DNA from 2 places in the Humitalea sp. 24SJ18S-53 genome. Region 2 is predicted to be linked to the other one. Evidence: predicted binding sites of a transcription regulator. Region 2 holds the regulator's gene; the other holds the start of a gene.
The links. Region 2 encodes HrcA, which represses chaperone genes, less so after heat shock. Its sites were predicted from a motif close to GTTNGCACTCNCNNNNNGNGAGTGCNAAC; they were not measured.

Region 1 (15,681 bases), 1.3 Mb from region 2:
GTTTGTGGCTCTGCGGCCACAGAATTGTGACTGTAGACCTTACGTGTTGCTGTCATATTGCTGCGGTGCAGCCAGGAGACCGGACCACGTGCCTCGGATGACGACCCTGTTGGCCCGGCTCCCTCGCGAGGATGTGTTTTGAACGCCCTCGATGTGTCGGCCGAACCGGTGCGGGTCATCCTGGATGTCTCCCGCCTGTTATCCTGCGGCAGCAAGCGCGCACCTTCGGGGATCGACCGGGTCGAGCTTGCCTATGCGCGGCACTATACGGGCCCGACCCGGCAGGACACGGTGTTCGTGGCGCAGGACCTGATGGGCCATTTCGGCATGCTTCCGGCCGAGGATGTGTCGAGCCTGGTCGATGCCCTGACCCGGGTCTGGACCAGCGAGCCATCCCCCGGCGCCGCCCGCCGCGCCCGCATCCTGTCGATCGTGCTGCGCGCCCGTGCCGGCAGCGGCATGGGCCGGGCCGGGCTGCGCCAGATCATCAACGCGCCGGGCCGCAAGGCCTTCCTGCTGGTCTCGCACCAGGCGCTGGAACGCTCGGCGCCGATCGAGGCGATGCGCCGCGCCGGTTGCGTCTTCGTGCCGCTGATCCACGACCTGATCCCGACCACGCACCCGGAATACGCCAGCCCGAAGCAGCCGGCGCGACACCTGCGACGCATTTCCACGACCGCGGCGCTGGCCGATGCGGTGATCGTGAATTCGGCGGCGACGGCGGCCTCGCTGGTGCCGCACCTGACCATCCGGGGGGCGCCGCCGCCGGTGCTGGTGGCGCCGCTGGGCATCGAGCTGCCGGATGTCCCGGTGCCGCCGATCGCCCTGGAACCCTATTTCGTCTCGCTCGGCACCATCGAACCGCGCAAGAACCACCTGCTGCTGCTGAACATCTGGCGTGAGATGGCGGTCAGCCTTGGTCCCCGCGCGCCGCGCCTGCTGGTGATCGGCCGGCGCGGGTGGGAAAACGAGAACGTCCTGGACATGCTGGAACGCTGCGCAGGGCTGCGCGGCCTGGTGCAGGAAGTCGGCCAGGTGCCGGATCGCACCGTGGCGGAATTGCTGCGTGGCGCGCGGGCGCTGCTGTTCCCCTCCTTCGCCGAAGGCTTCGGCATGCCGCTGGCCGAGGCGCTGGCGCTGCGGGTCCCCGCGATCTGTTCCGACCTGCCGGCGCTGCGGGAGGTCGGGGGCGATGCGCCCGATTTCCTTGACCCGTTGGACGGCATGGGCTGGCGGCGCGCGATCCTTGACTACACGCGGCTGAATTCGCCCGCCCGGGCGGCGCAGATCGGCCGGCTTGGCGGTTGGGTGGTGCCGACCTGGGCGGACCACTTTACCAAGGTGGACAGCATGCTCGCCCGCGTGGTGCCGCAGGCGCGGCGCACCGCCCTGGTGGCGGAACGCGTCCGGCGCACCACGACCCATGGTGCCATCGTCGGGCATGGTGCCAGTGCGGCGCATGGTGTCAGTGCCGCGCATGGTGTCCTCGCGCGGTCGGACGAACCCGCCCGATGACGCGCAGACCCGGTCCGGCCGGGCCGGGCCGGCTTTCGCGACACGCATCGGCCCTGCCCCCCCGCAAACCGGCTGGCCCGGCGGCGCCGCGCCCCATCGCCATCGTCGGTGCCGCCTGCCGGTTCCCCGGGGCGGATGGGCTCGATGCTTTCTGGCGGTTGATGCTGGATGGGGTGGATGCGGTCGGCACCCTGCCGGCGGACCGCTTCAACCAGGACCGCTTCTTCCATCCCCGCCGCGGTGAGCCTGGCCGCAGCTATTCCTTCGCCGCCGGCCATATCGGCGATGCCGCGGCCTTTGACGCCGCCGCCTTCGGCCTGTCCCCGCGCGAAGCGGCGGAGATGGACCCGCAGCAGCGCCTGCTGCTGGAAGTGACGCAACACGCGTTCGAGGATGCCGGCTGGACCGCGGATGACCGCGCCGGCCAGACCATCGGCGTCTATGTCGGCGGGTCCTCCACCGACTATGCCGAATTGCGGCTGTCGGATCCTTCGGGCGGCGACCGCTACTTCATGACCGGCAATGCGCTGTCGATCCTGTCGAACCGGCTGACCAATGTGTTCGACCTGCGCGGGCCGGGCCAGACGATCGACACCGCCTGTTCGTCGGCGCTGGTGGCGCTCGACCTCGCGGTCCAGGCGGTGCGCATGGGCCGGGTGGATGCGGCGGTGGTGGGCGGCGTGCAGATGCTGCTGTCGCCCTATGCCTTCCTGGGGTTTTCCTCGGCGTCCATGCTGTCGCCGACCGGGCGTTGCCATCCCTTTGGCGCGGCCGCCGATGGCTATGTGCGGGCCGAGGGCGCGGGCACCATCATCCTCAAGCCGCTCGACCAGGCCTTGGCGGATGGCGACCGGGTCCGGGCGGTGCTGCTGGGCACCGGCGTCAACGCGGCGGGGCGGACGATCGGGCTGTCGCTGCCGAACGAACAGGCGCAGGCCCGGCTGATGGGCCAGGTCCTGGCGGAAACCGGCGTGCATCCAGACCGGCTGGCCTATTTCGAGGCGCATGGCACCGGCACCCAGGTGGGCGACCCGCTGGAGGCCGAGGCGATCGGTCGCGCCGTCGGCACCCACCGCGCCCGGCCGCTGCCGGTCGGATCGGTCAAGAGCAACATCGGCCACCTGGAACCGGCCAGCGGCATGGCCGGGCTGCTGAAGGCCATGCTGATCCTGGAACACGGCGTCGTGCCGCCCAGCCTGCATGCCACCCCGGCCAATCCGAACATCGCCTTCGGCAAGCTGAACCTGCGCGTGGTCACGGCGGCCGAACCGCTCGGCCGGCCGGACCAGGGCGCGGTGATCGGGGTCAATTCCTTCGGCTTTGGCGGCACCAACGCGACGGTGCTGCTGGCGGCGGCCCCCGCCGATGCCCCGGCCGATACCGCCCTGGCGGCCGGCGGCCAGGCGCCGGCGCTGCTGCTGTCGGCCCGGTCGGCGCCGCAGCTTCGTGCGCTGGCGGCGGCGTGGCAGGCCAGGCTCGGCCAGCCTGGCGCCGATGGCGCGCATTTGGCACGCGGGGCGGCGCGGCATCGCGACCTGTGGACCCACCGGCTGGCGGTGCGCGGCCCGGATGCGATGGCGATGGCGCGGTCGATCGCTGGCTGGGCGGGCGGCAAGGTCGCCCAGGGCGTCACCCTTGGCGTCACCCAGGGCGTCGCCCGTGTGTCGGGCGCCCAGCGCGGACCGCGCGCCACGCCGGGCGGCGACATCGCCTTCGTGTTTTCCGGCAATGGCGCCCAGCACGCGGCGATGGGGCGGGAGGCGCTGGCCAACCCGGCCTTCCGCACCGGGCTGACAGCCGCCGATGCGGTGCTGACGCCGCTGCTTGGCTGGTCGGTGCTGGATGTTGTCGCGCGCGGCACCACCGATGACGCGCTGGCCGCGACCGAAATCGCCCAGCCGCTGATCTTCGCCACCCAGGTCGCGACCCTGGCGGCCCTGGCCGCCGAGGGCATCACCCCGGCCATGGTTTTTGGCCATTCGGTCGGTGAGGTCGCCGCGGCCTTCGCCGCCGGCATCCTGGACCTGCCTGATGCCGCCCGGCTGATCGTCGCCCGCAGCCGTGCCCAGGCCGCGACCCGCGGCCGGGGGCGGATGGCGGCCCTCGCCACCGACGCCGCCACCGCCGCCCCCCTGCTGGCCGCGGCTGGGCCGGGGCTGGAGATCGCGGCGGTCAACGCGCCCGCGTCGCTCACCATCGCCGGCCCCGGCGAGGCCATCGCGCGACTGGCCGCCGCCATGGACGCCGCCCGGGTGCCGTGCATCCCGCTCGACCTCGACTACGCCTTCCATTCCGCGGCGATGGAGCCGGTCGGCGTCGCGCTGGTCGATGACCTCGCCGGGCTGGCGCCGCGCGCGGGGCAGGTGCCCTTCATCTCCACCGTCACCGGCGCGCGGATCGACGGCACCGAGGCGGACGGAGCCTATTGGTGGCGCAACCTGCGCCAGCCGGTGCGGTTCCATGACGCGACGCGGTCGGCCCTGGCGGCCGGGGCGCGCATCTTCATCGAGATCGGCAGCCACGCCGTGCTGCAATCCTACCTGCGCGAATCGGCACGGGCGGAAAACCTGGACGCGGTGAACCTGCCGACGCTGACCCGTCGCGATGGGCTGGGCGATCCGTTCCCGGGCATCGCCGACCGGGCCTTCGTCCGCGGCGTCGATACGCGAGGGGCCACCGCCCTGGCCGGGCCGCCGGCGCGCAGGATGCTGCCGCTGACCCCCTTTGCCCGCAGCCGGGTCTGGATGCCGGTCAGCAGCGAATCGGCCCGCCTGCAGGATCCGGTCCAGGACCATCCGCTGCTCGGCTTCCGCCAGGGGGCCGCGCCCGCGTTGTGGCGCCACGCGCTGGACACGGCGCTGATGCCCTGGCTGGCCGACCACGCCCTGGGCGGGGACCCGGTGCTGCCGGCTGCCGCCATGCTGGACATGGCGCTGGCCGCGCTCGCGGCCCGCATGCCGGAGGCCGTGGCGTGGGAGGTCGCATCCTTCCAGATCCTGCGCCCGCTGACCCTGGAACAGGACCGGGCGCGCGAAACGCTCTGCACGCTGGACCAGGATGGCGGCTTCCGGATCGAAAGCCGGCGCCGCATGTCGGATGATGCCTGGACCCTGCATGCGCGCGGACGGGTCGCCGCATCATCCGGTGCCGCCGTGCCGCCGGCCGTCGATTGGCCTGCCGCCCTGGCGGAGGGCAAGCCGCTGTCGGGCGCCAGGCTGCGGGACCGGGCGCAGCGCCTGGGGCTGTCCTACGGACCCGCCTTCGCGGCCGTGGTCTCGGTGCGGGCGGAGCCTGGGGCGGGGCGGGCCGATGTGACCCTGCGCCTGCCGGACACAGCGCCCCCGGCCGGGTTCCTGCTGCACCCGTCCCTGCTGGACGGGGCGTTCCAGGGCTTGCTCGGGCTGGTGGCGATGGATTTGCCGCTGGGCGACGTGCCATTGCCGGTGCGTCTGGGCCGGCTTGTGATGCTGCGCGGCGGCGGGGTGCCGGTGCTGGCGCGCATCCATGTCACCCGGCGCGGCAGCCGGGCGGCTTCGGCCGATATGCTGCTGCTGGATGGCACCGGCCGGGCCGTCGCGGTGCTGCGCGACCTGTGGCTGCAACGCATCCGCCTGCCGGCCGGCGACCGCGCGACGGGCGTGCCGGAAGCGATCGAAACCTGCCTGTTGCCGATGCCGGACGGCCCGACCCCGGCGCCCGCGCCGGGCCCCGCCCAGGCGCGTGCGCGCCGCGCGGCGGAAGCGCTGGATGTGACGCTGGACGCCCGCGAAACGGCCTTGCTGCTTGAGGCCGCGATCGCGTCGGCCGCGCAGGCGGCCTTGCGCGGCGATGCGGCATCGCAGGCTTTGTTCCGCGGCCCGCTGCGCCGCGCGGTGGATCGCGCGCTGATCGAGGATGGGCTGGTCGAAGCCGATCCCGCCGGCACCGGCACCCGGCCGGTCGAAGGCGCGGCCCTGCCCGATGCCGGCGACATCTGGCGCCAGGTGATGACCGAGGCACCGTCGCTGGCGCCGGACCTGGCCTGGCTGGCGCGGTCGATCGAAACCCTGCCGGTGGCGCTGATGGGATCGGACGCCGGCGCGGCCCAGGCCGGCACCCTGCCGCCGATCGGCAGCGGGGGCTGGGCGCGGCTGGTGCAGGTCGTCGCCGCCGCCGCCGAGGCCGCCGTCGCCGGCTGGCCGGCCGCACGGCCGCTGCGGGTGCTGGAGGTCGGGGTCGGCGGGCTTGCCGCGCCCCTGGCCACGGCCCTGGCGGCGCAGGGGCGGCGCGTGGTGCTGACCATCGCGACCCTGCAAGGCGCGGCCCCGCCGATCGCCCCGCCGGGTGTGGAAATCCATCAGGCGGCCTGGGCGCCCGGCCAGCCGCTGCCCCCGGCCGACCTGATCCTGGGCGTGGCCCCGTCGGCCATGTCGCGCGCCGGCCGCGCCATCGCGCCGGTGCTGGCCGCGTCCCTGGCGCCGGGCGGCATCCTGCTGCTGGCCGAACCCGCGCCGGGCCGGTTGTGGGACCTGTGCTGCGGCCAGGATCCCGCCTGGTGGGAGGGCGAGGGCCTGCCCGATGCCCCCGCCTGGACCATCGCGCTGCACGAGGCCGGGCTGGCCGGTGCCGAGGCCCGCCATCTGGTCGCCGCCCCCTGGCCCGCGCTGCTGTTGGCCGGGCATCGCCCAGCCGAGGCCCCGGTGGCCGAACCGTCCGCGACCACCCTGTTGCTGGCCGATGCCGCCAGCGCGGCACTGGCCGATGCGCTGGCGCCACTGCTGCCTGCGCTGGCCGAACGTGCCGCCTTCCCGGCCGAGATCCTGCCGCGCCGGTTGCGTGGCGCCCGCGTGGTGGTGCTCTTGGCGCCGGAACCGGCGGGGTTGGCCACCTGCCTCGGCGCGCTGATGCGGCTGGCCGAGACCTGCCGCGGCACCGGCGCCAGTTTCTGCGTGGTCGTGCGCGGCGCCGAGGCCGGCGATGCGGGGGCCGCCGCCGTGCTGGCCGCGCTGCGCGTGCTGGCCAATGAAATGACCGAGTTGAAGCCGGTCCGCATCGACCTGGACCCCGGCATCGCCGCGTCCGCCGCCGCCGCGCTGCTGGCCGCGGCCCTGGCGCAGGACGGCGAACCGGAGGTCGTGCTGACGCCCGCCGCCCGGCTGGCGCCGCGCGTCGCCGCCCTGCCGCAGTCCGAGGCACCGGGCCCGCGCAGCCTGGCGATCCGCCACCCGGGCAACCTCGGCACCCTGGCCTGGGAACCGATGGCCCAGCCCGCCGTGCCGGGACCGGGAGAGGTCGTGCTGCGGGTCCTCGCGGCCGGGCTGAATTTCCGCGACGTGATGTGGGCCCAGGGGCTGCTGCCCGAGGAAGCCCTGATGGACGGCTTTGCCGGCGCCGGCCTCGGCATGGAATGCGCCGGCGTGGTCGAGGCGGTGGGGGCGGGTGCCATGCATCGCCCGGGCGACCGGGTGTTCGGTTTCGCGCCGCGCGCCCTGGCCGATCGCGCGGTGACCCGCGATGCGGCCTTGGTGCCGCTGCCGCAGGGGCTGGACCCCGCCGCCGCCGCGACCTTGCCGGTCGCCTTCATGACCGCGATCCATGCGCTGGAAGGCTGCGCGCGGATCGCCCCCGGCGAATCCGTCCTGATCCATGGCGGCGCGGGCGGCGTGGGGCTTGCGGCCTTGCAGGTGGCGCAGGCGGCCGGCGCGCGGGTCGTCGCCACGGCCGGGACGGCGGCGCGGCGGGCGTTCTTGCGGCTGGCCGGGGCTGACCTGGTGCTCGACAGCCGCGACCCGGATTTCGCCGATGCCCTGCGCGCGGCCTGGCCCGAGGGCGTGGACGTCGTGCTGAACAGCCTGGCCGGCGATGCGATGGAACAGGGCCTGTCGCTGCTGAAGCCCTTCGGGCGCTTCATCGAACTCGGCAAGCGCGATTTCTTCGAGGACCGGCGCGTGTCGCTCCGCCCCCTGCGGCGCAACGTGACCTATTTCGCCGTGGACGTGGATGAATTGCCCGTCGCGCGCCCCGACGCGGCGCAGGCGGCACTGCGGCGGATGCTGGCCCTGGCCGGCAGCGGCGCGGCCCGCCCGCTGCCGCATGCCGTCCGCGCGGCGTCGGAGATCGAGGCCGCGTTCCGCACGCTCCAGGCCGGGACGCATTTCGGCAAGATCGTGATCATCCCGCCGCAAGCGGGTGTTGCGACGGCCGAAGCGCCGCCGGCGGTCGAATGGGTGCCGCCGCCGGGCACGGTGGTGGTGACGGGCGGGACCTCGGGCTTTGGGCTGGAAGCCGCCAAATGGCTGTCCGCGCGGGGCGTGAAGCGGTTGGCGCTGATTTCCCGCCGTGGCCCGGCGACGCCGGGGATGGATCGTGCCATCGCGGCGCTGGCGGGCCTGGGCGCCGATGCCTCGGCCCATGCCTGCGACGTCGCGGACCCGGTGGCGCTGGCCGCGACCCTGGCCGCGATCCGGGCCGATGGCGCGATCGGCGGCGTGGTGCATGCCGCGGCGGTGTTCGACGATGGCGCCGCGACGGCGCTGGACGACGCGCGCTTCGCCGCCGTGCTGCGGCCGAAACTGGACGCGGCCCTGGCGCTGGACCGGCTGACGGCGGGTGATCCGCTGGGGCTGTTCTTGCTGTTTTCCTCGGCGACGACGCTGCTGGGCAATCCGGGGCAGGCGAATTACGTCGCGGCCAATGCGGGGCTTGAGGCGCTGGCGCGGCGCCGCCACGCGATGGGCCGGCCGGCGCTGGCCGTGGCCTGGGGGCCGATCGCCGATACCGGCGTGCTGGCCGCCGATGCCGCGACCGCCGCCGTCCTGCAGCGGCGTATCGGTGCGGCGCCGATGGCGGCGATGGCGGCGCTGGACGCGCTGCCGGCGCTCTTCGCCTCCGGCCGCCCGGTGGTGGCGCTGGCGCAGCTGGCCTGGGGTAAGGCGGGCGCGCTGCTGCCGATCCTGGCCGAGCCGATGTTCACCGCCATGCGCGGCACCGACACGGCCCGGCCGCCCGAGGATCTGCGCGCCGAATTGCGCGCCCTGGCGCCCGACCAGTTGCGCGAACGCCTGGTCGCCCTGGCGGTCGAGGAAGTCGCGCGCATCCTGCGCCTGCCGCCCGACAATGTGCTGCCCGATGCGCCGGTCGCGTCCCTTGGCCTCGACAGCCTGGGCGCGCTGGAATTGCGCACCGCGCTGGAACAGCGCATCGGCCAGGCCGTGCCCCTGGCCGCCGTGACCGAGGACCTGACCATCGCCCGCCTGGCCGCCCGCATTGCCGAGGGCCTGTCCGACACACGCGGCGAAATGGCCATGGACGCGCTGGTCGAGAGTTTCGAGCCCCAGGCGGCGCTTGAGCCTGTGGCAGCGCCCCGCGACGGCGGGGTATAGATACGCATGGGTATCGGTACGGGCGGCGGTTTCGGGCTTTCGGCGGGGCAGCGGCTGCAACTGGTGCAGCGCCTGGCCAAGCGCCGGTTGACCGAGACGTTTTCCCCCGACGACCCGCGCGATTTCTCGACCCTGCCGGCGCTGCGCGATTTCGGGCTGATGCGGGAGGCGATGCAGAGCCTCGACATCCCATCGCCCTTCAACATCCCGCACGAGGCCCGGGCGGGCGCGCGCAGCCGCATCGCGGGGCGGGAGGTGATCAACTTCTCCTCCTACGACTACCTCGGGCTGAACGGCGATCCGCGGATCGCGGCGGCGGCGCATGCGGCGATCGACCATTACGGCGTGTCGGCCTCCGCCTCCCGCATCGTGTCGGGCGAAAGGCCGGTGCATGCGGCGCTGGAATCCGCCCTGGCGGCGCATCACGGGACCGGGGCGGCGCTGGCCTTCGTATCGGGCCATGCGACCAATGTGACGGTCATCGGCCATCTGATGGGGCCGCGCGACGTCATCCTGCACGATGCCGCCATCCACAATTCCTGCCTGGAGGGCATACGCCTGTCCGGCGCGCGGCGCGTGCCCTTCGCCCATAACGACTGGGCCGCCGCCGAAGCCGCGCTGGCCGAGGCCCGGCGCGGCGCCGAACGGGCGCTGGTGCTGATCGAGGGGCATTACTCGATGGATGGCGATGTCCCCGACCTTGCCCGCTTCGTCGCCCTGGCCCGGCGCCACGACGCCTGGCTGATGGTGGATGAGGCGCATGCGCTGGGTGTGCTCGGCGCCACCGGGCGGGGCCTGGCCGAGGCGCAGGGGGTGGACCCCACCGAGGTCGATATCTGGATGGGCACCCTGTCGAAGACCCTGGCCAGTTGCGGCGGCTATATCGCGGCCAGCGCCGGGCTGGTCGATTGGCTGCGGCACACCGCCCCTGGCTATGTCTATTCGGTCGGCATCGCGCCCGCGCTGGCGGCGGCGGCGGTCGCCTCGCTGGCGGTGCTGCGGGCTGAACCCGAGCGGGTCGCCCGGCTGAACCGCAATGCCGCGCGGTTCCTGGCCCTGTTGCGGGAACGGGGCTTCGATACGGGCGGTTCGGCCGGGCATGCGATCGTGCCGGTGCTGACCCGGTCCTCGATCCGGGCCGGGCGGCTGTCGGCGGCGCTGGCGGAAGCGGGCGTGAATGTGCAGCCGATCATCTTCCCCGCGGTGCCGGAACAGGCGGCGCGGCTGCGGTTCTTCCTGTCGGCGACCCATACGGCCGAGGACCTGCACGCCGCCGCCGATGCGCTGGTCGCGGCCGATTCCGGCCAGCGGCGCGCGGGTTGAACGCTCCGCCCATCGCGGGCACGGGTGTGATCGTTCGGCCCGTCGACAGCGCCGGCGATGCCGCGACCTTCCTCGACCTGCCGCGCCGCCTGGGCTGGTCGGTGCCGCTGCGTTTCGAGGAAGCCCTGGTCTTCAACCCCCGCCGGAACGGCGTGCTGCGGGAATGGGAGGTCGCGCGCTTCATCGCCTGGCGCGGCGACCGGCCGGTCGGGCGGATCACCGCGGCCCGCCCGCTGCTGCCGGACGTGGCGCCAATCGGCACCTTCGGCTTCCTGGCGCTGGAGCAGGATGCGGCGGTGCTGGAGGCGCTGCTGGCCGCCGCCGCCGCCTGGCTGTCCGCGCGGGGCATCACGCGTTGGCGCGGGCCGCTATCGGTGTCGATCAACCATGAGGTCGGGGCGCTGGTCGCCGGCTTTGGGCGCCCGGGCAGCCTGCGGACCCCGATCACCCCGCCCTGGCTGCCCGCCATGCTGGATGCGACCGGCCTGGTGCGGGAGATGGTGGTGCATGCCCATCTGTTGCGGGTCGCCGAGGAAAAGCACCGCGCCCGCGCAGCGCGCCTGGGCATGCCGGGACTGGCCATCCGCCGCTTCGACAGGCGCCGTTTCGCCGCCGAGGCCGCGCTGGTCACCGACCTCTACAACGACGGCTGGGCCGCCAATTGGGGCGCCACCCGCGTCGGCCCGCTGGAAGCGGCGACCATCGGCCGGCTGATGCGCCCCGCCCTGCTGACCGGCGAGGTGTTCTTCGCCGAGTTCCAGGGCCGCCCGGTCGGGCTTTGCGCCATCCTGCCCGACCTGACCGCGGCGACGGTCGCCTGCCAGGGGCGGATGCTGCCCTTTGGTTGGGCGCGGATGGCGCGGGCGCTGCTGCCGGGCGGCACGGCGCGGGCGCGCATCCCGCTGCTGGGCACCATCGGGGCGGTGCGGGGGTCGCCCGTTTCCGCACGCGCGGTGGCCGGGCTGCTGTCGGCCGCGATCGGGCTGGCGGACCGGCGCGGCTGGGCGGAGGTCGAAATCTCCTGGGTCTTGGACTCCAATCGCGCGATGCGGCTGGCGATGGAGCGGCTGCCGGCCCCGGTCGACCGGTCCTGGGCGATCTGGGGCAGCACCATCGGCTGATGGACGCGGTGTTGACAGAGCCCGTCCGGGGCGTGATCCATCCCCATACTCCCATGTCGCAGCCGCATATTCCCCCGGCCAAGCGCTTCCTGTTCCTGCAGGGACCGATCAGCCCGTTCTTCGACCTGCTTGGCCGCGCCCTGCGTGCGCGCGGGCATGCGACCTTCCGCATCAACCTGGCCGGTGGCGACGGGGCGCTGTGGACGGCGCCGGGGGCCACGGATTTCGTGCGGGCACCGGCCGAATGGCCCGGTTTCATCGCAGCCTACCTCGACACCCATGCCATCACCGACATCGTGCTGCTGGGTGAGGCGCGGGAGTATCATATCGTCGCCATCGCCGCGGCGCGGGCGCGGGGGGTGCGGATCGCGGTCACCGACTTCGGCTACATCCGGCCGGACTGGATCACGCTGGAACACGATGGGATGAACGGGGCCACCGCCTTCCCGCGCGACCCGGCCGCGATCCTGCGCCTGGCCGAGCCCCTGGGCTCACCGGATTTGGTGGTGCGCTACTGGGATTCCTTCGTGAACCAGGCGATCCTGGACATCCTTTATTCGCTGCGCACGCACCTGTCCTGGCGGTTCCGCGCCTATACGACGCATCAGTTGCACCACCCGTTGCAGATCTACCTGGGCATGGGGCTGCGCCTGGCGCTGCGGTCGATCGCCAATCGCCATGCGGCGAAGATCATGGAGGATCTGCGCGGCCAGGGGCCCTTGTTCCTGCTGGCGTTGCAGATGGAAACCGATTTCGCCATCCGCGCCTATTCGCACTACCCCGACAATGACGCGGTGATCGAGGACGTCTTCGCCTCCTTCGCCGCGCATGCGCCGGCGGAGGCGCATCTGCTGGTGAAGGTGCATCCACTGGATCCCTTCGCCAAGAACTGGAGCCGGCGGGTGCGGGCCGCGGCGCGGCGGCATGGCATCGCGGCACGGGTCGCCTATCTCGGCGGCGGCAATCTTGGCGACATCGTGGAGCGGTGCCAGGGCGTCGTCACCGTCACCAGCACCGTCGGGCTGCGCGCGATCGTGGAACGCCTGCCGACCTTTGCGCTGGGCGACGCGCTGTATCGGATTCCCGGCATCACGTCGGCCGGCACGCTGGATGCGTTCTGGTCCAATCCGCAGGCGCCGGAACCGGTGCTGCGGGAAGCCTTCGTGCGCGCCATCGCGCATTTCCTGCACATCCGCGGCGCCTTCTATCGCAACCCCGGGCTGGATGCGGCGGCCTATGCCGCGGCGGAACGGTTGAGCGCGGGGCTGCCGGAATACCGGAGCGAGGTGCTTACCCCAAGGCCCGCTTGACCGCGCCGCTGGCGACGGCTTCGCGCTGGGCGGCGATGCCGCCCTCGATCGCGTCGCGGAAGGCGGGTTCCGACATGTGGCGGATCCAGGCCTTGGTCAGGCGGAACGCCGTTGCATCGGTCCCGGCCATCGCCAGCGCCGCGGCGCGGGCCTGGGCCAGCAGCCCGTCCTCGGGCACCACCTGGTCGATCAGCCCCATGGCCTGGCCGGTCGGTGCGTCCAGTGCCTCGCACGCCAGGGCCAGGCGCTGCATCGCCGCCTGCCCGGCATAAAGCCCGATCAGCATCGGCCCCATGATCGAACTGAGGCCCGCCCGCAGTTCCGGCTGCATCAGCCGGGCGGCGGGGCTGGCGATCCGGCGATCGCAGCACAGCGCCATCTGCAAGCCGGCCCCGGCGGCCGCCCCGCCGATCGCGGCGACCATCGGCTTGGGGAAGGCGCGGATCGCGTCATACAGCCGGCCCAGCGCATGCACCCAGTCGCCGACATTGTCGGGCGTCAGCGCCCGCAGCACCGCATGGTCCTGCCCGGCACAGAAGGCCGGCGGCTGCCCGGTCAGGACCACGGCGACGACCGATGGGTCATCGGCGGCCTCGGCCAGGGCGCCGATCAGCGCCGCCCCCATGGGCTGCGTCAGCGCGTTGCGCGCGGACGGGTTGTTGAAGCTCAGGGTCAGCACGCCGCCGAAGCGGGACGCCAGCAGGGGAGAGTCGGGCATCCCCAAAGGCTAGCCGCGTCAGTGCAGGCGGAATACCCCATCGGCGAAACGGAATTCCGCCGTCCTGATCAGCGCGGCCGAGGCGACGCGCACCGAATGCAGCGGGCCCTCGATCTCACGCCGCCAAAAGTCGAGAAAGCCGTGCAGCTCGGGGAAGCGCGGCGCCAAATCGTGCTTCTGCCAGATGAAGGTCTGCAACAACCCCGGATGGTCAGGCAGGTGATAGAGGATCTCCGCCGTGGTCAGGCGCCAGTTCGGCAGCACTTTCGCCCGATGGGTGAGGGGATCGGTGATCAGTGTTTCGATGCCTGAAAGATCCATCACGTGATACCTCTTTCCTGATGCCTTGCGCCGTTCTCGGCGGTTCCTCCTGTCGCTCAAGATGATGCTGGCATAATTGGTTGCTGCTTTGCCAAGAAAAATCGTGTGATTTGAGTGTGTTGGCACTCATCGCCCGAGAGTGCTGCCGGGCGCTTGACCTGCGGCGTGCCTGGGCCTAGATCGCTGGCACTCCTCGGGGGTGAGTGCTAACACACCCTGCACCCCGAGGCGGTTCCGTAACCAGCCAAGACACCAATCCTGGCATGAGGAGAGGACACAACCATGGCCTTCCGTCCCCTGCATGACCGCGTTCTCGTTCGTCGCGTCGAAGCCGAAGAGAAGACCCGCGGCGGCATCATCATCCCCGACACCGCCAAGGAAAAGCCGCAGGAAGGCGAGATCGTCGCCGTCGGCTCCGGCACCCTGAACGACAAGGGCGAATTGCGCGCCCTGGACGTGAAGGCCGGCGACCGCATCCTGTTCGGCAAGTGGTCGGGCACCGAAGTGAAGCTCGATGGCGAAGATCTCCTCATCATGAAGGAGAGCGACATCATGGGCGTCCTCGACACCTCCGCCGCGGCGAAGAAGGCGGCGTAAGCCAGCCTTTCTTCTCAAGACCCAACCTTTTCAGGAGACAGCAACATGGCTGCCAAAGACGTTAAGTTCGGCGCGAATGCGCGTGAACGCATGCTGCGCGGCGTGGACATCCTGGCCGATGCGGTCAAGGTGACCCTGGGCCCCAAGGGCCGCAACGTGGTCCTCGACAAGTCCTTCGGCGCGCCCCGCATCACCAAGGACGGTGTGACGGTCGCCAAGGAAATCGAACTGGCCGACAAGTTCGAGAACATGGGCGCCCAGATGGTGCGCGAAGTGGCCTCGAAGACCAACGACACGGCCGGCGACGGCACGACGACGGCGACCGTGCTGGCCCAGGCCATCATCCGCGAGGGCTGCAAGGCCGTTGCCGCCGGCATGAACCCGATGGACCTGAAGCGCGGCATCGACCTCGCCGTGGCCTCGGTTGTCGCCGAGCTCGAGCAGAAGACCCGCAAGATCACGACGTCCGCCGAAGTCGCGCAGGTTGGCACGCTCTCCGCCAACGGTGAGACCGAGATCGGCGAAATGATCGCCAAGGCGATGGAAAAGGTCGGCAACGAGGGTGTCATCACCGTCGAGGAAGCCAAGTCCATCCAGACCGAGCTCGATGTCGTCGAAGGCATGCAGTTCGACCGCGGCTACGTCTCCCCGTATTTCATCACGAATGCGGAGAAGATGATTGCGGAGATGGAAAACCCGTACATCCTCATCAACGAGAAGAAGCTCTCCAGCCTGCAGCCGATGCTGCCGCTGCTGGAAGCCATCGTTCAGTCCGGTCGCCCGCTGGTGATCGTGGCCGAAGACGTTGAGGGTGAGGCCCTGGCCACGCTCGTCGTCAACAAGCTGCGCGGCGGTCTGAAGGTCGCGGCCGTGAAGGCCCCTGGCTTCGGCGATCGTCGCAAGGCGATGCTGGAAGACATCGCGATCCTGACCGGTGGCGAAGTCATCTCCGAAGACCTCGGCATCAAGCTCGAGAACGTGACCCTCGCCATGCTCGGCCGCGCCAAGTCCGTGCGGATCGAGAAGGAGAACACCACGATCATCGACGGCTCCGGCGAAAAGGATGCCATCACGGGTCGTTGCGAGCAGATCAAGGCGCAGATCGAGGAGACCACCTCGGACTACGACCGTGAGAAGCTGCAGGAACGCCTGGCGAAGCTGGCCGGTGGCGTCGCCGTCATCCGCGTCGGCGGCTCCACGGAAGTGGAAGTCAAGGAGCGCAAGGATCGCGTCGACGACGCGCTGCATGCGACCCGCGCCGCGGTTCAGGAAGGCATCGTGCCGGGCGGCGGCGTTGCCCTGCTCCGCGCTTCGCAGAACCTGGAGTCGATCAAGGTGGCCAACCACGACCAGCAGGTCGGTGTGGACATCATCAAGCGCGCCATCCAGGTGCCCTTGAAGCAGATCGCCGCCAA
Region 2 (15,681 bases):
AAGCCAATCAACGCGATCCGCATGGGCGGTGCCGACGTCCTTCCCCTGGTCGAAGGCGGCAAGGGCGTTTCCGCCACCAATGGGCAAAGCAGCGGCGCCTGGGCCCATGCCGGCGGCGTGGGCACCGTCAGCGCGGTCAATGCCGATAGCTACGACGCGGATGGCAAGGTCATCCCCCAGATCTACCACGCCAAGACCCGGCGTGAGCGGCATGAGGAACTGGTCGCCTACGGCATCGCCGGCGGCATCGCCCAGGTGAAGGTCGCCCACGAGGTCAATGGCGGCCGTGGTCGCATCCACGCCAATATCCTGTGGGAGATGGGCGGCGCGGAACGCATCATCCGTGGCATGCTGGAAGCCGTGCCGGGCATGATCCATGGCGTGACCTGCGGCGCGGGCATGCCCTATGGCCTGGCCGCCGTGGCGCGTGAGCACCACGTCTACATGTATCCCATCGTCTCCAGCGCCCGCGCCTTCAACGCGCTGTGGCGCCGGGCCTATTCCAAGGCATCGGAATGGCTGGGCGGCGTGGTCTATGAGGACCCCTGGCTGGCCGGTGGCCACAACGGCCTGTCCAACAGCGAAAACCCGCGCCAGCCGGAAGACCCCTTCCCCCGCGTCCTGGCGCTGCGCCAGTTGATGAACTCCTTCGGGCTGCAGGCCGTGCCGATCATCATGGCCGGCGGCGTCTGGTGGCTGGAGGAATGGGAGGACTGGATCGACAATCCCGACCTCGGCCCCATCGCGTTCCAGTTCGGCACGCGTCCGCTGCTGACCAAGGAATCCCCGATCCCCGACGAATGGAAGCAGCGGCTGCTGACCCTGAAGCCGGGCGACGTGTCGCTGCAGGCGTTTTCGCCGACCGGCTTCTATTCATCGGCCGTGCGCACGCGGCTGCTGCGCGACCTGGAAGAGCGCAGCGAACGCCAGGTCGCCTATATCGGTGCCGCCGAGGGCGACAAGACCGCCGAATATGGCGTCGGCCCGCGCAAGCGCCCCGTCTGGATGACCCCGGAAGACCGCGCCAAGGTCGAACTCTGGACGCGCCAGGGCTTTACGGAAGCCCTGCGCACCCCGGACGACACGCTGGTCTTCGAAACGCCGGAAGCCGCGCGGGAAATCCTGCAGGACCAGACCGATTGCATGGGCTGCCTGTCGCATTGCCGCTTCAGCAACTGGACGCAGATCGAACCCGACTTCTCGACCGGCAAGCGCGCCGACCCGCGGTCCTTCTGCATCCAGAAGAAGCTGCAGGCGATCGCCCATGGCGGCGGGACCGAGGACAACCTGATGTTCGCGGGCCAGGTGGCGACGCGTTTCGCGCAGGACCCGTTCTATTCGAACGGTTTCATCCCGACCGCCGGCCAATTGGTCGAACGGATTCTCACGGGGCGCTGACTCCCCGGGGCCATGCTGATTGCGCATGGCCCAACCGCCAGCCCGCGACGGTGTTTCACCGTGGCGGGCCTGGAAGCACCGGCTTGGCCGCGCCACCTCCCCGCTAACACGTAAAGCGCGGAGCCTTCATGACCGATCATTCCAACGCCTTGTTCCAGCCCTTCATGCTGGGCGACATCCCTGTGACCAACCGCATCGCCATGGCGCCGCTGACGCGCAACCGCGCCGCGCGCGGCACCGATGCGCCACATGGGTTGAACGCGACCTATTATGCCCAGCGCGCCGACGCGGGCCTGCTGATCTCGGAAGCCACGCAGATTTCCCGACAGGGCCAGGGTTATATCTGGACGCCGGGGCTGTATTCCGAAACCCAGGTGAATGGCTGGAAGCAGGTCACCGACGCGGTGCATGCCAAGGGCGGGCACATCATCGTGCAGCTCTGGCACGTCGGCCGCGTGTCGCATGTCTCACTTCAGGATGATGGCGCCGCCCCGGTCGCGCCCTCGGCCATCGCGGCGAAAACCAAGACCTTCATCGAGACGGGCTTTGCCGAAACCTCGATGCCGCAGGCGCTGGACCAGGCCGGGATCGACGCGATCATCGGCGATTATGTGCAGGCCGCGCAGAATGCGACGCGCGCGGGCTTTGACGGCATCGAACTGCACGCCGCCAATGGCTACCTGATCGACCAGTTCCTCAAGGATGGCACCAACACGCGCACCGACCGCTACGGCGGCTCGGTCGAAAACCGTGCGCGCTTCGGGCTCGAAGTCGTGGATGCGATGCTGAAGGTGTTTCCGGCGAAGCGTTTTGGCGTCCGCATTTCTCCGGTCAGCCCGGCGAATGATGCGGTGACCAGCGACCCGGCCGAGGTGTTTGGCTATTTCGTCGCGGAACTGTCCAAGCGCGGCATCGCCTTCATCCATGTGGTGGAGGGTGCGACCGGCGGTCCGCGCGATGTCGCGCCCTTCGACTACGCGGCGCTGCGGAGGTCGTTCAAGGGCGCCTATATCGCCAACAACGGCTATACGCGCGCCATGGCGATCGAGGCCGTCGCTGAGGGTCGTGCCGACCTGGTCGCCTTCGGCCGTCCCTTCATCGCCAACCCGGACCTCGTGGCCCGGCTGCGCCAGGATGCGCCGCTGAACACGGTGAACCCCGCCACGCTCTATGGCGGCGGGGCCGAAGGCTACACCGACTATCCGGCGCTGGCGGCGTAGCCCTCGGCAAAAACCAGGCGGGAGGTCGAACAGGCCTCCCGCAGGGCGAGCAGGGGCGCGTAGTCGGGGCTGTCGTAGAAATTCCGCAGCGCGTCCATGCTCGGGAATTCCAGCACGACCAGGCGGTGGAAGAAGGGCGCGCCTTCCTTCACCTCCAACTCGGGGCCGCGGATCAAGTAGCGGCCGCCGAAGCGCGCGATCATCGGCGACACCGCCGTGCGGTATTCGCCGAAGCGGCTGGGGTCGGTGACCTCAAGGTCGGCGATCATGTAGGCGGGCATGGCGGGTCTCCCTCAAACCGGTGGCATGGCCTCGGCGGCGGCGCGGTCCATCGCGATGCGCCCGAGGGCATTCCAGCCGCGTTCGTATTGCGGCGCCACCGTAATCGCATCCAGCCGGCCCAGTGCCGCGGCCGCCCGCAGCGGCCAGTATGGGTCGCGCAGCAGCGCGCGGGCCAGCAAGACCATGTCGGCATCGCCATCGGCGACGATCGCGGCGGCCTGCGCCGGTTCGGTGATCATGCCGACCGATGCGGTCAGCATGCCCGTCGCCTGCCGCACCGCGCGCCCGCCCGGCACCTGGTATCCCGGCCCCACCGGGATCCTCTGCGACGGGTCGATGCCGCCGGAGGAGACGTCCATCGCCTCGACGCCCAGGTCCTTCAGCAGCGCGGAGACGCGGATGGTGTCATCGGTGGTCCAGCCGCCCTCGATCCAATCCGTATGGCTGATGCGGACCCAGAGCGAGACATCGGCGGGCAGCACCGCCTTCACGGCACGGGTGGCTTCCAGCAGCAGCCGGGTCCGGCCGGCGAAATCGCCGCCCCAGGCATCGTCGCGGTGGTTCGACAGCGGCGACAGGAACTGGTGCAGCAGATAGCCGTGCGCGCCATGCAATTCGATGATGCGGTAGCCGGCGCGGGCCGCACGGGCGGCGGTTTCGGCAAAAGCCTCGATGACGCCTTCGATCTCGGCCACCGTCATCGCCGCCGGCACGGCAAAATTGCCCATCGGCACAGGGCTGGCCGACAAGGTCGGCCAGGATGGCACGGCGGGGCCGTCGTTCCAGGGCGCGCCCCGGCTGGCCTTGCGCCCGGCATGGCCGATCTGGATGCCGGGCAGCGCGCCGGCATGGGCGATGGCGGCGGCCAGGCGGGCATGGCCGTCGAATTGCGAGTCTTCCCAAAAACCCAGGTCGCCCGGGGTGATGCGCCCGTCGCGGGTGATGGCGGCGACTTCGGTGATGACCAGCCCGGCGCCGCCCACGGCGCGTTGCAGCAGATGCGCCATGTGCCAGTCGGTGACCCGCCCATCATCGGCCGCGCAATATTGGCACATGGGCGACATGCCGATGCGGTTGCGCGATGTGCCACCGGCCAGATCCAGCGGGGCGAAGAGGTCGGTCATGAACCAGGCACTCCAAAAGGGGGCAATTGACCAAGGCGGTTCTGCATCACCACGACCCAGGGCGCACGCCCCGGGCCACGCGGCAGCAGCCGCCCCGATGTATCCGTCGCAAAGCGCGTCAGCACCACGGCATCGGCGACATTGCCGCCCAGTGCCGAAACGCTGCCCGGGGCGGTTTGCAGCACCAGGTCGCAATGCATCGGGCGGAAGCGCCCGACCTCCGCCGCGCGCGCCGACCAGGCGGGCAGCGGTGCCCGGCTGCGGTCGGCGCAGACCAGGTCGCCCGGCGCCGGCACCGCCTGTTCGGGTGCCAGCGGGACAAAGGGCGCCGTGGCCGGCCAGGCCGCCGCCGTCGCGGTCAGCCCGTCCAGGTACAGCGCATGGGACGCATCCGGCGGGAACTCCCGCACATCCACCCCGGCGCGCAGCATCAGGTAGGAGATGAAGGCCGCCGACCAGGGCGGATCGGCCCAGAGCGTCGCCGGCGGCGCCAGGGGATCGGGCGCGTACTCCGCCCTGGCGCGCGCGATCGCGCCCTCATCATCCGGCACGCTGCGCCAATAGGCGATCAGCCGGGGCATGTTGTCCGCCAGCCCTTCCAACCGGGGCGGGACCTCGCCGGGATTGGCCGCGTCCGGCACTGCGATCGCGCCCCATTCGCGCCATTCCTCGGCGGCGATGCGCAGCAGGCGTTCGCGCACGCTGGGCGGGTAGGCCATCGGTGGCCCCAGGGTGGCGGGGGGCGGCGGCGTGGCGCAGCCCGCAGCGAGCAGAAGGGCCAGGCACGAGGACAGGATGGCGCGCATGGGGCCTGCTTAGAGCATGCGCCGCCGAAGCGTAATCGCGCCACGCACCGCGAAAGTGATGCCGCCCGCCCCGCAATCCACTTGCGCGCCGCATGGCCGGGCCGGAACACTCCGGACATGACCTTGATCCTCCGCCCCACCGCCGGTGACAGCGCCCAGGCATGCGCGACCCGCGCCATGCCGCATTCCCAGGCGGACCGCATGCTGGAGGACGCCTGGGCCGATCCATGGACACGCGCATCCTTCCGCGCGACCGCCGCCGGGGTGCTGCCGACGGCGGCCTTCCTCGACGATTCCGACTTGCTGCTGGCGCTGAAGCACCAGGTGATGGCGGGGCTGTTGCAGGTGGCGGACCAGCCGGCCTTCGGCGCGCCCTTCGGCCCCGGCGGCGGCGGCAAGGGCAAGGCGAGCCAGGCGCCGCGCCTGATCGACGAATTCTCCAAGCGCGGCGGCGCCGGCGTCTTCCCCCACATCAGCCGCGCCGATGTCGTGGCGGGCTTGCGCGAACGCCTGGCCGACAAGAAGTCGATCAGCCAGAAGACCACCAGCCTGTGCGGTCCATCGGCGCTGTGCACCAGCCTGCTGCACGACGACCCCGATGTGTACGTGACCTATGTGATCAGCGTCTGGGAAACCGGCGTCGGCAAGCTGGGCACGATCGTCGTGAAGCCGGGCGAGGATTGCCGCAACTACAAGCCCAAGCCCATGCCGTCGAAGTTCAGCGGCAAGCCGCGCAACTTCATCGCCCCGGTCGATTGGGTGGCGCTGGCCAGCCTGCGCGATTCCGAGAACGACGTCTTCGACTACGACGACGACGACGACGCGGCCGGCGGCATCACCATGCCGGAGGACCTGGCCGAATGGTTCACCAAGGTCGGCTACCGCGACCAGCGCAACGAGACCAACATCTGGTTCACCAAGGGGGCCGCGAACATCGATGAGGCCGGACGCCTGCGATCGCAGGGCTATGCCGTCGCGCTGTTCATCTGCGCCAACATGATCCAGGCCAAATCGCAGCGGGACCACGGCGTCTTCACCATCCCCGACCATTGGATCCTGCTGAACCACACCTCGGGCTTCACCCAGGGGTCGATCGACCTGAACATCTGGTCCTGGGGCGGCGACATCCAGGTGCCCGACAAGGGGCGCCTGTCGGAGGATGATTTTTCCGGCAATTACTTTGGCTATGTCGCGGCGCGGCCGGGGTGATGGGCGTCGCCTAACCCTCGTCCTCGTCCGGCACCACGCCCAGCCGCTTCAGCCGCCGGCGCAGCGCATAGACCTGGTCCAGCAGCGACAGCACCACCGGCAGCGCGTCCTCGTTCACCGCCAGGTCGTCGCGCAGTTCCAGGATCAGCCGGACCCGTTCGACGTCGATCTCCTGGAACACCAGGCCAGGTTCGGGGTGGACGTAGCCCTCGGCGATCCAGCGTTGCAGATCCTCGGGCGAGAGGGATGCGAAGCGGGCGCGGAGGAGGTCCAGCGTGATCATGTGGTCGCGGCCTCCAACCCGGCACGGGGGTCGAAGGCGGCGTCAGGCTCCCAGTCCTTGAGGAAGGCTTCCAGCGCCGCATCCGGCGGGCCGGTCACCACCTTCAGCGTCAGGAACAAGTCCCCCGCCGCCCGGTCGCCATGCTTGGCGATGCCGCGGCCGCGCAGGCGGATCTGGCGCCCGGTGTCGCTATGGGGCGGCAGGGTGACGCGCACCGGGCCGCTGGGCGTGGGCGCCGTCACCGGCCCGCCCAGCACCGCCTCCTTGATCGTGACCGGCAATTCCACCCGCAGGTCCATGCCGTCGCGCTTGAAGACCGGGTGCTCGGCCACGTCCAACTCGATCATCGCATCGCCGTCCGGGCCGCCGTTGCGCCCGGGCGCCCCCTTGCCGCGCAGGCGCAGGATCTGGCCGGTGACGACGCCGGGGGGGATTTTCACGGCCAGGCTGTGCCCATCCGGCATCGTCAGGTGTTCGGTGGCGCCGAGGGCGGCCGACAGGAAGGGCACCGCCAGGCGATAGGCCTGGTCCTGGCCGCGGCGGGGGGCCGCCTCGGCGCGGCGCCGGGCTTCGAACATGTCGGCGAACAGGTCCTCGAACACATCGGCATTGCCGGCGCCATAGGCGCCGCCTGGGCGGTAGCGTTCGCCGGGTGCCCCCTCCGCCTGCTGGCGGTAGCCGCCGGTGGGGCGCAGGGGCTGGCCCTCGGCGTCGATCTCCCCGCGGTCGAAGGCGGCGCGGCGGTCGGGGTCGGACAGCAGGTCATTGGCGGCGGAGGCGGCCTTGAACAGCGCCTCGGCCGCCGGCTTGCCCGGGTTCAGGTCCGGGTGGTGCTTGCGGGCGAGCTTGCGGTAGGCCGCCTTGATGGCCTCCGGCGTCGCATCGCGGGCGAGGCCAAGAACTTTGTAGGGATCATCGGCCATCGTGCCATCCTGTCTGGCGAAACCGCGCCGCCGTTATTTTGCCCGCGCCCAGGTTCAACGTCCACATGGGGCCAACCGCTTTGCCCAAGGCCGCGCCGCCGGGTAATCTGGGCGCCACACGATGGAAGCCCCGATGTCCACGACCGGCCTGCCACCCTACGACGACGCCAACATCTTTGCCCGCATCCTGCGGGGGGAGATCCCCTGCAAGCGGGTGGCCGAGGATGACCACGCCCTGGCCTTCCACGACATCAACCCCCAGGCGCCGGTGCATATCCTGGTCGTGCCCAAGGGGCGCTGGGTCTCGCTGGCCGATTTCGCGGCCGGCGCCAGCGATGCCGAACAGGGCGGCTTCTGGCGCATGGTCGGCGCCGTCGCCCGCGACGCGGGGCTGGAGGCCAGCGGCTATCGCATCCTGTCCAACATGGGCGCCGAGGGTGGGCAGGAAGTCCCGCATTTCCACGTCCATGTCTTCGGCGGCCGGCGGCTGGGCCGCATGGTCGCGGCACCCGCCCCTTGAAGGAGCCCGATCCCCGCGCGGCGCTGACGGCGGCGGGCCAGTTGCCCGATGCGGAGCTTGATCTCGCGACCATCGCCCTGCACTTCGCCCTGATCGATACCCCCGATGGCGACTGGCGCGGGGCGATGGACCACCTGACCGACATCGCCCGCGCCATGACCCTGGCGGCGGAGCAAAGCCCCGCCGCCGAGCAGGGCGATGCAGAGGCCCGCCGCGGCGTGCTGGCCGAGGTGATCCACGGCGACTTCGGCTATGCCGGCGACAGCGAGACCTATGACGACCCGGCGAACGCCAATCTGCTGCAGGTGATCGAGCGGCGGCGCGGGCTTCCGGTCGCGCTGGGCCTGCTGTGGATGCATGCGGCCGATGCGGTGGGCTGGCCGGTGCATGGGCTGGACTTCCCGGGGCACTTCTTCCTGGCGCTGGAGGGGGTGCGTGGCCAGGTGGTGGTCGATCCCTTCAACGAAGGGACCGCGATGGATGCCCCGGCCCTGCGCGAGGTGCTGAAGCGGGTCGAGGGCCGGCAGGCCGAGTTGCGGCCGAACATGGTCGCCCCGGTGGAACGCCGGTCGGTGCTGCTGCGCTTGCAGAACAACATCAAGCTGCGCCGGTTGAAGGCGCAGGACATGGCGGGCGCGCTGGCCTGCACCGAGGACATGCTGCGCCTGGCGCCGGATTCCGCGCCGCTGTGGCGGGAGGCGGGGTTGATGAACCAGCGGCTGGACCGGATCGGCGCGGCGCTGGTCTGTCTGGACCGGTTTTTGGCGCTGGTGCCGACGGGGGAGGCGGCGGAGCGGGTGAAGGGGGTGATGGAGGAGTTGCGGCAACGCTTGAACTGAGGTTTTCCTTAGGTTTTTGCTGTTTCGGACAAATTGCCGGGGGCTTGCGGGCGCCCCCAGTTTAACGTTCCGACCGCCGCCTGGACGGCCTAGCATGCCCCCCAAAAGGGGCAGTCCGAGGCAAGGGAGGATGCGCCATGGCGATCGCCACCGTATCGAGCCGCATGCTGGCCACCGCCGAGGAGCGACGCACCCTCAGGCAATTCGTGCAGCGTGTCGTCAGCGAGCGCGGGTTTGGCCCGGATGCCTGCGACTTCACCTTCGGCAACCCCCAGGAACCGCCGCTGCGCGGGCTGGTCGAGGCGCTGATCCGCCACGCGGAGCCGCGCGGCGTGCACTGGTTCGCCTATATCACCCACAACCCGGTGGCGCGCGAGGCGGTGGCCCGGTCGCTGCGCCAGGCGCGTGGGCGGCCCTACCAGGCGGCCGATATCGCCATCACCGCGGGCGGGTTTGGCGCGCTGGCGGCGGCGCTGCTGGCCGTGCTGGAACCGGGTGACGAGGTTCTCTATCCGCGCCCGGGCTGGTTTTTGTACGGCGGGCTGACGCGCGCGGCGGGGGGCACGCCGGTTCCGGTGGATCTGGTGCCGGGGAGTTTCGACCTCGATCTTGGCGCCATCGCCGCCGCGATCGGGCCGCGGACGCGGGTGGTGGTGGTGAATACGCCGCATAATCCGACGGGGCGGATTTTTCCGCGTGCCCAGCTTGATGCGTTGGCGGGGTTGCTGGCCGAGGCATCCGAGCGGCATGGCAAGGTGATCTATCTGTTGGCCGACGAACCCTATGCGCGGATCGTCTTCGACGGGCACGTGCATATCAGCCCGGCCGAGAGCTATCCGCATACGCTGGTCGCCTATTCCTACGGCAAGGTGCTGCTGGCGCCGGGGGAACGGCTCGGCTGGCTGGCGCTGTGCCCGGATATGCCGGAGGCCGACCGCGTTGCGCTGCGCGACGCCGTGGAGCTGGCCCAGATGTCGCACGGCTGGGCTTTTGCGGGGCAAACGCTGCAGCGCGCGCTGCCGGAGTTGGAGGGTCTGTGTATCGACGTGACGGCGTTGCAGCGGCGGCGCGACCGGATGGTCGAGGGGTTGCGGGCGGCGGGCTATGAGGTGGCGGTGCCGGAGGGGACTTTTTATCTCGTGCCGCATGCGCCGGAGGCGGATGATGTGGCGTTTGCCGCCCGGCTGGCGGCCGGGGATGTCTGGGTGCTGCCGGGCAGTGTGGCGGAGATGCCGGGGCGGTTTCGGATCAGCCTGACGGCGACGGATGCGATGGTGGAGCGGGCACTGCCGGTGTTTGCGCGGGTGATGAGGGCGGTGCGGGGGTGAAGGACTGGATCGGCTGCTGGCGTTGCCGAAGGGCGTGGTTGCGGATCGGGTGACAGGTGCGATGGAAGATTTGCGGCACTGGTTGAACTAGATACAAAAGGCGGAGTTTTCGACGTTTCGGTCAAATTTCTGCTCGGTCGGTTCGGCAGTTGCTACACCAGATTGACTCAGCGTTTGTGGTGCGTATTGAGTTTGATGCCCTTCGAGAATCCATCATGCTGTCTTCCGCTCCCAAACGACCGTCCGAGTTTATTATTTCAGATAAACAATGGAGAGCAGTTAGTGCCTTGGAAAAACTACCGGAAGTAGGCCTGCAGGTGGCAATTTTTATAAATCACTTCGGCGCCATTGAAAATTCCCTGCCATCTCTTTTTTCAAAAATTACTGGAATAGATGGATCCACCAGCGAGCACTTGCTGGGAGTTAGCACCAGCTTTTCCCAACGTCTCGGAATAGTCGAAACAGCCTCGCTCGCAGTCGAAATGACTGAGGGATTTAATGCTTTCTATGATGAATTATTTTCAGAAATTAAATTTCTTGAAGGGCGACGCAACAGTTATTGCCATTCCTTATACACGAATACGGGCCACGCAGATCAAATTCGGATGATTTGTTATAAAACGGATGGAAGACGCGCAACAAAAGAAGAAATAATTACAGCCTTGTCCGTAAAAAAAGATTGCGCTCGGGCTGAACGAGTATCACTTTCATTATTTTATCTCCTCGAGGGAACAAGAATACTATCGAAACCCCTAAGAAGAAAAAATCAAAAAAATCCCCCTTCTAAATCAGCAACGTAGACAAAACAATTTGGGCGCCGCCCTATTTATTTTAGAATACATTTTTTATCCCGTGCGCAGTTGCTCACGTGCATTGGCTGGAGGGCAGCGGCGCACATCTCCCGTGGGCGGGAATTCATTAGCACGCCCCGCCAAAAATAGGTATAAAAACCGCGCTTGACCCACACCCCACCCCCACCCACCTTGCAAGGGTAGATTCCCAAGGACCGCCCCCAGGCCGCATGGCATTGCCGACCCCTTTCCGCGCTCCATCGCTGATGCAGCCAAACCCGGTGCTGGACCCGCAGACACGCCGCACGATCGACGAACGATCGGGCGCCATCCTGCGCCAAATCGTCGAATTGTATGTCGAGACGGGGGAACCCGTCGGCTCCCGCACCCTGTCCCGCCGCCTGCCCGTCGCGCTGTCCCCGGCGACCATCCGCAATGCGATGGCGGATCTGGAGGATGCTGGGCTGCTCTATGCCCCCCATACCTCGGCCGGGCGGCTGCCGACCGACCGGGGGTTGCGGCTCTTCGTCGATGGCTTGCTGGAATTCGGCGACCTGGCGGAGGAGGATCGCGACACGATCGCCGCCCGCTGCGCCGCCGCCGGGCGGTCGATGCAGGATACGCTGGCCGAGGCGGGGACCATGCTCTCGGGCCTGGCGGGGGCAGCAGGGCTGGTGGTGGCGCCCAAGGGCGAGGCGCCGGTGCGCCATATCGAATTCGTCGGCCTGTCCCCCGGCCGGGCGCTGGTGGTGCTGGTTACCGCCGATGGCCAGGTGGAAAACCGGGTGATCGACATCCCCGCGGGCCTGCCGCCCTCGGCCCTGGTGCAGGCCAGCAATTACCTCAACGCCCGGCTGGGCGGCCGCACCCTGGACGATGCCAAGCGCGATATCGAGGATGAGGTCGCCGCCCACCGCACCCAATTGGATGCGCTGACCGAGGCCGTGGTCGGCGCCGGCTTGGCGACCTGGGCAGGCGGCGGGGCACAGGGGTCGCTGATCCTGCGCGGCCAGTCGCGGCTGTTGCGGAACCTGGAGGGCCTGGCCCAGGTGCAGCAGATCGAGGCGCTGTTCGAGCGCCTGGAAGCCGAGGAGACGATGCTGCGGCTGCTGGACCTGGCGCAGCGGGGGACCGGGGTCCAGATCTTCATCGGTGCCGAGAACGGGCTGTTCGACAGCGCCGGGCTGTCGATGGTGGTCGCGCCCTTTGGCGCCGCGACCGGGCCGGATCGGCAGCGGGTGGTGGGCGCGATCGGGGTGATCGGACCGACGCGGATCAATTATCGCCGGATCATCCCGGTGGTGGATTACACGGCGCGGGTGATCGGGCGGTTGCTGGGCTGACGCCCATTTATTCGTTGCCCATTTATTCGTTGCTTAGGCGCCGCGCGGCGACCAAGACTATCCCCGGCGGACCTGACCGGATCGCGACAGCGGCAAACCTCCGCCACGGATGGACGACACCTGTCGTGCGCGAAGGGGAAACCCATGCCGCTTCCGCTCCTGGCGCTCGCCGCCTCGATCCTTCCAGAGATTGTGCGCGTCCTGGCCGGGGATCGCGCCGGGGCCGCCGCGGCCTCGGTCACCGAGGCCGTGCGCGTCGCGACGGGCACCGATGACCCGGAACTGGCCAAGCAGAAACTGGACGCCGACCCCGCCGCCGTGACGGCGCTGCGGGTGCAGCTTGCCCAGATCGCCATCGACGGCGAACGCCTTCGCTTCGAGGCGGAGGAGAAGCGGCGCCAGGCGGAGATCGACGAACTCAACAAGCGGCTGGCCGATGTGCAATCGGCCAGGAGCACGATGACGAGCCTGGCGGACAAGGGCAGCGCGATGGCCTGGGGGGCGCCGATCATCTCCCTGGTCGTCACGATCGGGTTTTTCTGGACCTTCTACATCGTGCGGCAGACCGACCTGTCGGTGAACCAGTCGGCGCGGGATTTGATGAACATCATCGTGGGGTCGCTGGTCGCGGCCTTTACCGCGGTGGTGAATTTCTGGATCGGCTCGTCGCAAGGCTCGCGGGACAAGGATGCGACGGTCCGCACCCTGCAGGCCGCGCAATCGGCCCAGGCGCAATCGGCCATCCAGGGACAGACAGAGCAGGCGCAGGCCGCGATCCAGGGGCTGCGGCAACTCGTGACCACGCCGGTCGCGGCGATGCATGCGGCGGGGCCGCAGAAACCCGGCAATTTCGACCGCTGCGTCGCGATGGTGCTGGAGAAGGAGGGCGGCTTCAGCAACCACCCGCGCGATCGCGGCGGGCCGACGAATTTCGGTATCACGCTGAAGGCCTTTGCCGATTTCAACGAGATGGATGCGGCGAGCGTCACCGAGGACATGATGCGCAACCTGAAGGTGGAGGAAGCCAGGGAGATCTATCGCGCCAAGTATTGGACCGCGGCCAATTGCGATGCGCTGCCGCCCGGGGTTGACCTGATGACCTTCGATTTCGGCGTGAACGCCGGGGTGCGGACCTCGATCAAGATGCTGCAGGAATTGGCGGGGGTGACGGCGGATGGATCGATCGGGCCGATCACCCTGGCGGCGGTGCGGGCCGGCAATCCCCGTGACCTGATCAACAAATTCGCCGAACGCCGGCTGGCGCATTACCAAAGCCTGGCGGAGTTCGACGTGTTCGGGCGCGGCTGGACGGCGCGCACCGTGTCGGTGCGGGATGAGGCGCTGCGGATGCTGGAGGCGGTGGCGGTGCCTACTCCGCCCTGATCCCGCCGGCGCGGACGACCGCGGCCCAGACCGCCTGTTCGGCCCGCAAGGCGGTCGCGAAATCGGCCGGGCTGTCGGCGATGATGGAAAAACCCTGGCGTTCCATCGCGGCCACCGTGTCGGGTTCCGCGACCCAGGCGCGCAGCGATGCATGGAGCCGCGCGATGATCGGCTCCGGCGTGCCGGCGGGGGCGAAGAAGGCCTGGAAATTGTCGGAGACGAGGCCGGCAAAGCCCTGTTCGACCAGGCTGGGCACGCCGCCGATGGCGACCGGGCCGGTGACGGCAAGGCCGCGCAGGGTGCCGGCGGCGACATGGGCTTGGGCCACGGGCAGGGAGGAGGAGACCATGTCCACCTGCCCGCCCAAGGCCGCCTGCACCGCGGGGGCGGCGCCGTTGAACGGCACGTGCAGGATGTCGATGTTGGCGCGCTGCTTGAGCATCTCCATCGCCAGGTGTGGCGAGGTGCCGATGCCGGGTGAGGAATAGGTCAGCGCCCCCGGCCGCGCCCGGGCCGCCGTGACCAGCCCCGCGATGTCCTGGAAGGGCCGGTCGGGGCGGGAGGCGATGATGTTGAAGGACGTGGCGACCCGCGTGACGGGGATCAGGTCGCGGGCCAGGTCGTAGGGCACCTGGGCATAGAGGCTGGGGTTGATCGCGATGGCGGCCGAGACGAACAGCAGGGTCGTGCCATCGGGGGTGGCGCGCGCCGCCTGGCCGATGCCGATATTGGCGCCGGCGCCGGGGCGGTTTTCCACGACGAAGGGCTGGCCGAGGCGGCTGGACAGGTCGCGCGCCGCTTGGCGCGCCAATTGGTCGGTCGGCCCGCCCGGGGCGAAGGGCACGATGACCCGGACGGGGCGGTCGGGCCAGGCGGTCTGGGCGATCGCGGGAAGCGCCAGCAGGGCGGGTGCGGCCAGCAGGGCGCGGCGGTGGACAGGGTTGCGCATGGGGCTTTGCCTCGGTAGTTTTTTATCGACAATATGTTTCCGCCACCCAGTGTATCGACAAGGGGGTGCCGGGCAAAGGGAGGCGGACAATGCGGCTTGTGACGTTTGATGCGGGTGCCGGCGCGCGCGTGGGTGTGGTGCTGGATGCGACCGGGGCCAGCGTGTTGGACCTGCATGCGGCTTCGGGCGGGGCTGCGCCCTATGCGTCGATGCTGGCGCTGATCGCGGCCTGGCCGCAGGTGAAGGCGCAGGTCGCGGGTTGGGCGGCGAGCCCGCCGGCGGGTGCCACGGTGACTGGTGCCAAGCTGCTGGCGCCGATCCCCCGGCCCGCGAAAAACGTGTTCTGCGTCGGCCGCAACTATCAGGCGCATATCAACGAGGGGCTGAAGGCCCGCGGCGCCCCCCCTGCCCCGCCGCCGGCCCTGCCGGAATTCTTCACCAAGCCGCCGACCGCCGTGATCGGGCCGGATGAGCCGACGCTGCATTTCCCGATCAATACCGCGATGGATTACGAGGTCGAGCTGGTGCTGATCATCGGCACCACCGGGCGCGACATCGTCCAGGCCGACGCCCTCAAGCACATCTTTGGCTATACGGTCGGCAATGACGTGACGGCGCGCCGGTTGCAGCGGGCGCATGGGCAGTGGTTCAAGGGCAAGGGGTTGGACAAGTCCTGCCCGCTCGGCCCCTGGATCGTGACGGCGGATGCGCTGGACCCGATGGATCTGCAATTGACCATGACGGTGAATGGCGAGCTGCGGCAGGACAGCCGGACCAGCAACATGATCTTCCCGATCCCGTCGATCATCGAGCATCTGTCGGCCGGGTTGACCCTGGAGGCGGGGGACATCGTGATGACCGGCACGCCGCATGGCGTGGGCTATGCGATGGACCCGCCGCAGCATCTGAAGGCCGGGGACAAGATGGAGGCCTATGTCGAAGGCATCGGCACCTTGCGGACGCCGGTGATCGACGCCTGAGGGCTGTCTCGCCGGGCTGGGGGCGTCGCGGAATTGTGGACGGACGTAAACGGTCGGTTCACGGAATGGGGCCCAGAAGGCGGGCATGACGTCCGGCCCGGTTTTCAGGATGGGGCCGCCGGACACCGCCGGGGTTCCGCCCATGTCCGCCTTGTTCCAGCGCCTGCTGCGCCGGCTTCGCTACCGCCCCGAGCGCCGCTACATGCGGGGCGCCCCGAAGCCGCCGCTTTATTGACTTGACCGCCTGATTGACTTGGCCAACCGGGCGGGGTTCCTGCGCCGCGAACAGACACGCGGAGCCCC

Region 1: groES (co-chaperone GroES) is a predicted target of HrcA. The motif match lies at 13,852-13,880, and genes of this name have one in related genera.

The regions. Positions count from the first base shown of each region.
Region 1 is NZ_CP192599.1:5,602,201-5,617,881, forward strand. It holds gene ACQW02_RS26875 (glycosyltransferase family 4 protein) at 139-1,515, shown strand; gene ACQW02_RS26880 (type I polyketide synthase) at 1,512-8,876, shown strand; gene ACQW02_RS26885 (aminotransferase class I/II-fold pyridoxal phosphate-dependent enzyme) at 8,883-10,199, shown strand; gene ACQW02_RS26890 (hypothetical protein) at 10,196-11,320, shown strand; gene ACQW02_RS26895 (capsule biosynthesis protein) at 11,374-12,630, shown strand; gene ACQW02_RS26900 (enoyl-CoA hydratase/isomerase family protein) at 12,611-13,348, opposite strand; gene ACQW02_RS26905 (usg protein) at 13,367-13,669, opposite strand; gene groES (co-chaperone GroES) at 13,952-14,266, shown strand; gene groL (chaperonin GroEL) at 14,312-15,681, shown strand, end outside.
Region 2 is NZ_CP192599.1:4,340,520-4,356,200, forward strand. It holds gene ACQW02_RS20845 (NAD(P)H-dependent flavin oxidoreductase) at 1-1,398, shown strand, start outside; gene ACQW02_RS20850 (alkene reductase) at 1,527-2,618, shown strand; gene ACQW02_RS20855 (DUF1330 domain-containing protein) at 2,597-2,899, opposite strand; gene ACQW02_RS20860 (NADH:flavin oxidoreductase/NADH oxidase) at 2,912-4,024, opposite strand; gene ACQW02_RS20865 (DUF2272 domain-containing protein) at 4,021-4,830, opposite strand; gene ACQW02_RS20870 (hypothetical protein) at 4,948-6,039, shown strand; gene ACQW02_RS20875 (chaperone modulator CbpM) at 6,050-6,322, opposite strand; gene ACQW02_RS20880 (DnaJ C-terminal domain-containing protein) at 6,319-7,245, opposite strand; gene ACQW02_RS20885 (histidine triad nucleotide-binding protein) at 7,379-7,765, shown strand; gene ACQW02_RS20890 (SirB1 family protein) at 7,762-8,604, shown strand; gene ACQW02_RS20895 (aminotransferase class I/II-fold pyridoxal phosphate-dependent enzyme) at 8,742-9,932, shown strand; gene ACQW02_RS20900 (hypothetical protein) at 10,112-10,732, shown strand; gene hrcA (heat-inducible transcriptional repressor HrcA) at 10,990-12,066, shown strand; gene ACQW02_RS20910 (glycoside hydrolase family 108 protein) at 12,211-13,449, shown strand; gene ACQW02_RS20915 (Bug family tripartite tricarboxylate transporter substrate binding protein) at 13,436-14,398, opposite strand; gene ACQW02_RS20920 (fumarylacetoacetate hydrolase family protein) at 14,488-15,378, shown strand.